Regions from separate parts of the Bacillus sp. LJBS17 genome, predicted to be linked through region 2. Evidence: a T-box and tRNA genes for the amino acid it is inferred to sense, from the RefSeq annotation. Region 2 holds a T-box; the other holds one or more tRNA genes.

Region 1 (3,382 bases), 270 kb from region 2:
TGCGGACGGGATAAGTGCTGAAAGCATCTAAGCATGAAGCCCCCCTCAAGATGAGATTTCCCATTCCGCAAGGAAGTAAGATCCCTGAAAGATGATCAGGTTGATAGGTCTGAGGTGGAAGTGTGGCGACACATGGAGCTGACAGATACTAATCGATCGAGGACTTAACCATATTTTTGAATGATGGCACACCTGTTATCTAGTTTTGAGAGAATAAGTTTTTTCGAAAAAACACTTGATTTTCTCAAGAATACATAGTATAATGTTAAATGTCACTGAAATTGTCTGGTGATGATGGCGAAGAGGTCACACCCGTTCCCATGCCGAACACGGAAGTTAAGCTCTTCAGCGCCGATGGTAGTCGGGGGTTTCCCCCTGTGAGAGTAGGACATCGCCAGGCAGACTTCATTCCGCAGTAGCTCAGTGGTAGAGCTATCGGCTGTTAACCGATCGGTCGTAGGTTCGAATCCTACCTGCGGAGCCATTATTGGAGAGCTGTCCGAGTGGTCGAAGGAGCACGATTGGAAATCGTGTAGGCGGTCAACTCCGTCTCAAGGGTTCGAATCCCTTGCTCTCCGCCACTGATACTTATACATAATTACAATTGAAAGTCTGGGCCCGTTGGTCAAGCGGTTAAGACACCGCCCTTTCACGGCGGTAACACGGGTTCGAATCCCGTACGGGTCATTATATGATGGAGGATTAGCTCAGCTGGGAGAGCATCTGCCTTACAAGCAGAGGGTCGGCGGTTCGAGCCCGTCATCCTCCACCATTATATCATCGCGGGGTGGAGCAGTTCGGTAGCTCGTCGGGCTCATAACCCGAAGGTCGCAGGTTCAAATCCTGCCCCCGCAACCAAATTTCAAAATGGTCCGGTAGTTCAGTTGGTTAGAATGCCTGCCTGTCACGCAGGAGGTCGCGGGTTCGAGTCCCGTCCGGACCGCCATTTAAATACTTAGGCTCGGTAGCTCAGTTGGTAGAGCAACGGACTGAAAATCCGTGTGTCGGCGGTTCGATTCCGTCCCGAGCCACCACCTATGCCGGTGTAGCTCAATTGGTAGAGCAACTGACTTGTAATCAGTAGGTTGGGGGTTCAAGTCCTCTTGCCGGCACTGTTTTTTCAAAATTTAATGTGGAGGGGTAGCGAAGTGGCTAAACGCGGCGGACTGTAAATCCGCTCCCTCAGGGTTCGGCAGTTCGAATCTGCCCCCCTCCACCATTTATAGGGGCATAGTTTAACGGTAGAACAGAGGTCTCCAAAACCTCCGGTGTGGGTTCGATTCCTACTGCCCCTGCCAAATTTATGACATCTTGAGATTATGGCGGTTGTGGCGAAGTGGTTAACGCACCAGATTGTGGCTCTGGCACTCGTGGGTTCGATTCCCATCAATCGCCCCATATTATCATTGGGCTATAGCCAAGCGGTAAGGCAACGGACTTTGACTCCGTCATGCGTTGGTTCGAATCCAGCTAGCCCAGTCTCACTTTTTATATCAACTGCATATAATGTATTAAGTCCATTTAAAATGCGGAAGTAGTTCAGTGGTAGAACACCACCTTGCCAAGGTGGGGGTCGCGGGTTCGAATCCCGTCTTCCGCTCCAATTACGGCGGCATAGCCAAGTGGTAAGGCAGAGGTCTGCAAAACCTTTATCCCCGGTTCGAATCCGGGTGTCGCCTTCTTATTGCCGGGGTGGTGGAATTGGCAGACACACAGGACTTAAAATCCTGCGGTAGGTGACTACCGTGCCGGTTCAAGTCCGGCCCTCGGCACCAATTTTACTTACATGGTAAGTTGAATTGGTGTTTGTGTTTTATCATTATAACTAATCATATTAATGATCTACATAAGTAGATCATTTTTTTAATGCTTTGTTTTATCATAACAAGTTAAGTTCCGAGGCCTATTATAAAGCGGCTGTATAGCTAGTCTTTCAACACTTTTATTTTTATTTCCAAAAAAACTTTTTTGAAATACGTTGACACTTTATGAGATCCATGATATAGTTATATTCGTCGGTTAGATACGACGTAAAACTTGCCGGTGTGGCGGAATTGGCAGACGCGCACGACTCAAAATCGTGTTCCTTCTGGAGTGTCGGTTCGACCCCGACCACCGGTATACTGAAAAACCCGTTTCTTAATAGACACGGGTTTTTATTTTTTATTAAAGAAAAGGAGCCGAGGCTCCTTTTTATACTTACTCAGCGTATTGGTCTAAGATCTCTTCTAACACCTCTTCAAGCTCTTCTGCATCTTCAAGCTCTGATTGGCTGAAACGGACGCGTACAAGCTGTTCTCCGTCATTATACATCTCTTCCAGCCATCCTCGCAGTCCTCTTGCCCTGCGGTCGACTTCGAAAATGATTTCCAAACCGTCTTCGTCTAAAAGGAAAATGAGCTCTAATTCATCAAGCATCTGACGATAATATCCGGAAGTCGGAACGAATTCGAATTCTTGAACGAACGGAAGGCGGCGTCGGAAGTAGGGCGCTTGTTCACAGTCTGCTTCGTTAAGACGGAAGCCCAGGTTTTCGATTGCTTCCAGCACATTTTCAATCCGAAAATGCGGTCATGATCGGATTTATCGATACCGCCTTGAATGTCAAGGTCTGTCACCACGGCAACCTCTACTTTCCCTACAGTCATCGGCGTATCTAGAGGCAGAGTGAATGTAAACGGAAATTGATGCTCTTCACCAGGCTGTATGGTAAATGAACCAGTGACCCGGAAAGAATGAATTGTAGCGTATTTCCGGTGCTCTTCATCGTCTTTTACAATGACATACCGTGTGCTAAGCTGTAAATCGATATAACGGATGTCCTGAGCGATTTTTCCGCCTTTGACATGTACCGTTCCCTGTACTTCTTCTCCTGGAAAATATGCGTCTTTTTCTAAAATTGTATCTACTTTTGCAGCTCCAATTCCGGCACTTGCCGCAAGTTTCTTAAAAAATGACATGTTAGATCTTCCCCTTTTTCTTTTTTCTCAACAGATATACGCAAGAAGGAGGAAAAAAGATTCGTTTGATTCATACTTTTTTCCTATTATTCGTCTCGGCCTAGGGACAGACTAAGAATAATATTGAAAATAAAGGAGTGGATGGAAGTGAATAAAGAAAGTTTGGTTGCAGATGAATTACACAGAATGTTTTTGGCTGGTGAGCTGCAAATCACAGTAGAGGAGGATATAAACAATATTTCCGAAAGGCTGAGAAACGGCGATCTCAGTTTAGACCGATTAAGCGGTGAAGACGCGTTTATAAAAGAAACGGTAAATGAGGCTTTAAGAAGAGTGGAGCAATAAAAAAGAGACGGCATCTCATCTTTGAGATCCCGTCTCTTTTTGTGGTCTTTGCTGTAAGATAAATCTAATCGATTTGA
Region 2 (3,382 bases):
ATAGAACCGCTGTGTTTCCATGCCGTCATTTTGAACGGCCCGTTTGATACATAATCATCTCCGGCATTTGTATTCCACTTTTTATTTTTCTCTGCAATTTTCTTATTGATCGGCATATACGTATAGAACGCAGTTAATTCAGTGAAATATGGCGTCGGGTTATTTAATTCAACCTTCAGCGTTTTGTCATTCACAGCTTTTACTGCCACATCGTCTAGGCTGCCTTTTCCGGTATTCGCCGCTTCAGCACCTTTTATGTAGTAGAGCTGGTAAGCGTATTGTGATTCATTATTAGGGTCAAGCGCCCATTTCCAAGCATATTCAAAATCTTGTGCTGTTACAGGGTCTCCATTAGACCATTTCACACCATCACGAATAGTGAATGTATATGTTTTACCGTCCTTGCTTGTTTCGATTTTGGATGCCATGCCTTCTTCAGGCTCCCCATCTGCATTGATGCGTGTCAATCCTTCAAAAGTCTGACGGATGACACCGCCTGAAACTGAATCATTTGCCAATCCCGGATGTAAGGAGAACGGCTCAGTTTTAATATTAATGTTAAGTGTCGTCTTTCCTTTACTGTCCTTTTTCCCTTCACCGTTTGATCCGCTGCCGCCAAAGCCGCACGCGCTCAGCACGAGAGTGAAAATGAGCATCAACGTGACAATCGACCAACGTTTTTTCATATTCGCAAACCCCCTAATAATAATTTTCAGCTCCTTACGGCTAAATCCTCAGAAATATCAGACAAATGAACCTGAGTTTCCACAACTTTTATTCTGTTCCGTCTTTTCTGATTATTTTTGTAAAAAAGCTGTAACAATAGAGTGAACAAGTTCATTATAATGAAACAAATAATTTATTGCAATATTATTTTATCAATTTAAAATATTTAAACTTCGTTAGTTTTTCTTCCATGAACATAATATCCTTCTACCATTTAAAGCATAAATTGATTAAAAACTTTTTCATGTGTTTTCTGCCCATATTGCTTTTTACATATAATATCTGCCTGTTTTTACGCTGATAGCAGTTATCATTTAAGGATTTTACAACAAGCATGTTATTTATATTATTACAATTTTACTGGAAAAAAGAATGTTTTTTCATGATGACAATTGGTTATAATTGATTTATAATGAAGCAATCAAAAGAAAAGCTTGCTATGAAAAAGAGTAGTACACATTTCACCTGTTTGAAGAGAGTCTGCGGTGCTGGGAGCAGATAACGGGCAATGTGGAATGGACTTTGGAGCAGCTGACCGAACTGGAAAAAAAGTAGGCTCAGCCGGAGCAGTCTCCGTTACAAACGTCAGAGTGATTTCATTTTAATGGAATAATCAGGGTGGTACCACGGTTCATTCGTCCCTTTTTTACAGGGGAAGAATGAGCCTTTTTTATTATGTTTTAAGAAATGAGGTTGATGTTTTCATGAAACAAACGATTTTTTCAGGCATTCAGCCAAGCGGCTCAGTGACGCTCGGCAACTATATCGGTGCAATGAAGCAGTTTGTCGAACTGCAGCATGATTATAATAGCTATTTTTGCATCGTGGACCAGCATGCGATAACTGTTCCTCAAGACCGGCTTGAGCTTAGAAAGAATATCCGCAATCTCGCAGCGCTTTACTTAGCTGTCGGACTTGATCCAGAAAAAGCAACATTGTTTATTCAATCAGAGGTCCCCGCGCATGCGCAGGCCGGATGGATGATGCAGTGTGTCGCATATATCGGCGAGCTTGAGCGGATGACTCAATTTAAGGACAAATCCAAAGGCAATGAAGCTGTCGTCTCCGGCCTGTTAACATATCCGCCGCTGATGGCCGCTGATATTCTGCTGTACGGAACGGATCTTGTGCCTGTCGGTGAGGATCAAAAGCAGCACCTTGAGCTGACGCGGAATCTCGCAGAACGCTTCAACAAAAAATACAACGACATCTTCACGATTCCGGAAGTGAAAATTCCAAAAGTCGGTGCACGTATCATGTCTCTGAATGATCCGCTGAAGAAGATGAGCAAATCTGATCCGAACCAGAAAGCTTATATTACCCTGCTGGATGAGCCGAAGCAGCTTGAAAAGAAAATCAAAAGCGCTGTAACGGATTCTGAAGGCATTGTCAAATTTGATAAGGAAAACAAACCGGGCGTTTCCAACCTTCTTACAATTTATTCAATCCTCGGCAATACGACAATTGAAGAGCTTGAAGCAAAGTACGAAGGAAAAGGCTACGGCGAGTTTAAAGGTGATTTGGCAGAAGTCGTGGTGAACGCATTAAAACCGATCCAGGACCGCTATTACGAGCTGATAGAATCTGAAGAATTAGACCGGATTCTTGATGAAGGCGCGGAACGAGCGAACCGGACAGCAAACAAAATGCTGAAAAAAATGGAGAATGCCATGGGTCTTGGAAGAAAAAGACGCTAATCAAAAAACCGCTCTTTGCAAAGAGCGGTTTTTTTAGTTGACCTTTGATTCGTTTTCCATTTCCCAAAGCTTTTCGAAAAAAGGCTGTCCTTTTATTAGGTTTTCGCAAAAAGCTAGGTGCTTGTCCGACCAGCCTTCAATTGTTTCGTTATACAGCATGTCCCAAATCTCTTCAAAGCTCATCCTTTTGATTTGTTCATACATATGCGGATTCCACTCTGTGTACCAGTAGCCAATTTCCGCTCGGTTTTTCAGCCCTTTTAATTGGTCAAGCGCCATAAACATCAGCTGCTTAATTTGCCGTTCTTTTCTTGTAAGTCCTCTGACATGTTCTGGTGCTAATGATAAGATGTGATATTCCTTGGAGGATTCCAGCTTCTTTGGCTCAAATTCATATGTTTCAGGCTCTACATCTTTTACCATTTCATAAACGAGCTGCTCCTGTCTTGGGATCAGACGGCTTTTTCTGACAGGGATCGTGTAGCCGATCGTGTCTACAGCTAAAATGCCGATTCCGTCTGTTACGACAAAACAATACTCAAGCTTTGTCCGCTCATGATTTTTCCGAATGTACGATTTCTGATGTACGTCTTCAAGCAAACCTTTCGGAAGCTCTGACAAATCGTTTTCTATGTAATGAAACAGTACTGACGGCACCCTTAACAGCGGCACCTGATCCAAAAGCTCAACCGTATCTTCCTTGCGCCACTCGTGAAAGTGGCATACATTGTAGCCATTTTCTTCCCCTTCAAACCAATTGACCCACACATCATGAAGAAATAACATCTCTAACCCCTCACTTTTATAAAAACTGTTGTCCACAGTATAGGCAAGGGATAGAGAAATTATTCCAAAGAGATTGAGGAAATCTGGAATCACTGGGTTTATGCAAGAATCATAAAAAGCAGATCTCTTTGTATATTTTCTGACAAAAGGAGACCTGCTTTTTTCTGATTTGG

Evidence for each region. The T-box of region 2 lies ahead of trpS (tryptophan--tRNA ligase). A T-box ahead of a tRNA ligase gene usually reads a tRNA of that ligase, here a tRNA-Trp.
Region 1: it encodes a tRNA-Trp, which carries the amino acid that the T-box ahead of trpS (tryptophan--tRNA ligase) is inferred to sense. The anticodon was not compared.

The regions. Positions count from the first base shown of each region.
Region 1 covers NZ_CP079759.1:931,282-934,663, forward strand. Annotated here, with positions in the region: rRNA gene KXZ66_RS04665 (23S ribosomal RNA) at 1-172, shown strand, start outside; rRNA gene rrf (5S ribosomal RNA) at 285-400, shown strand; tRNA gene KXZ66_RS04675 (tRNA-Asn) at 410-484, shown strand; tRNA gene KXZ66_RS04680 (tRNA-Ser) at 490-581, shown strand; tRNA gene KXZ66_RS04685 (tRNA-Glu) at 616-687, shown strand; tRNA gene KXZ66_RS04690 (tRNA-Val) at 697-772, shown strand; tRNA gene KXZ66_RS04695 (tRNA-Met) at 782-858, shown strand; tRNA gene KXZ66_RS04700 (tRNA-Asp) at 870-946, shown strand; tRNA gene KXZ66_RS04705 (tRNA-Phe) at 959-1,034, shown strand; tRNA gene KXZ66_RS04710 (tRNA-Thr) at 1,040-1,112, shown strand; tRNA gene KXZ66_RS04715 (tRNA-Tyr) at 1,135-1,219, shown strand; tRNA gene KXZ66_RS04720 (tRNA-Trp) at 1,225-1,298, shown strand; tRNA gene KXZ66_RS04725 (tRNA-His) at 1,323-1,398, shown strand; tRNA gene KXZ66_RS04730 (tRNA-Gln) at 1,408-1,479, shown strand; tRNA gene KXZ66_RS04735 (tRNA-Gly) at 1,529-1,603, shown strand; tRNA gene KXZ66_RS04740 (tRNA-Cys) at 1,609-1,679, shown strand; tRNA gene KXZ66_RS04745 (tRNA-Leu) at 1,687-1,775, shown strand; tRNA gene KXZ66_RS04750 (tRNA-Leu) at 2,040-2,121, shown strand; partial or broken gene spo0M (sporulation control protein Spo0M) at 2,200-2,960, opposite strand; gene KXZ66_RS04760 (hypothetical protein) at 3,102-3,305, shown strand.
Region 2 covers NZ_CP079759.1:1,198,381-1,201,762, reverse strand. Annotated here, with positions in the region: gene oppA (oligopeptide ABC transporter substrate-binding protein OppA) at 1-686, opposite strand, end outside; T-box leader at 1,157-1,372, shown strand; gene trpS (tryptophan--tRNA ligase) at 1,431-2,423, shown strand; gene KXZ66_RS06135 (YjbA family protein) at 2,457-3,209, opposite strand.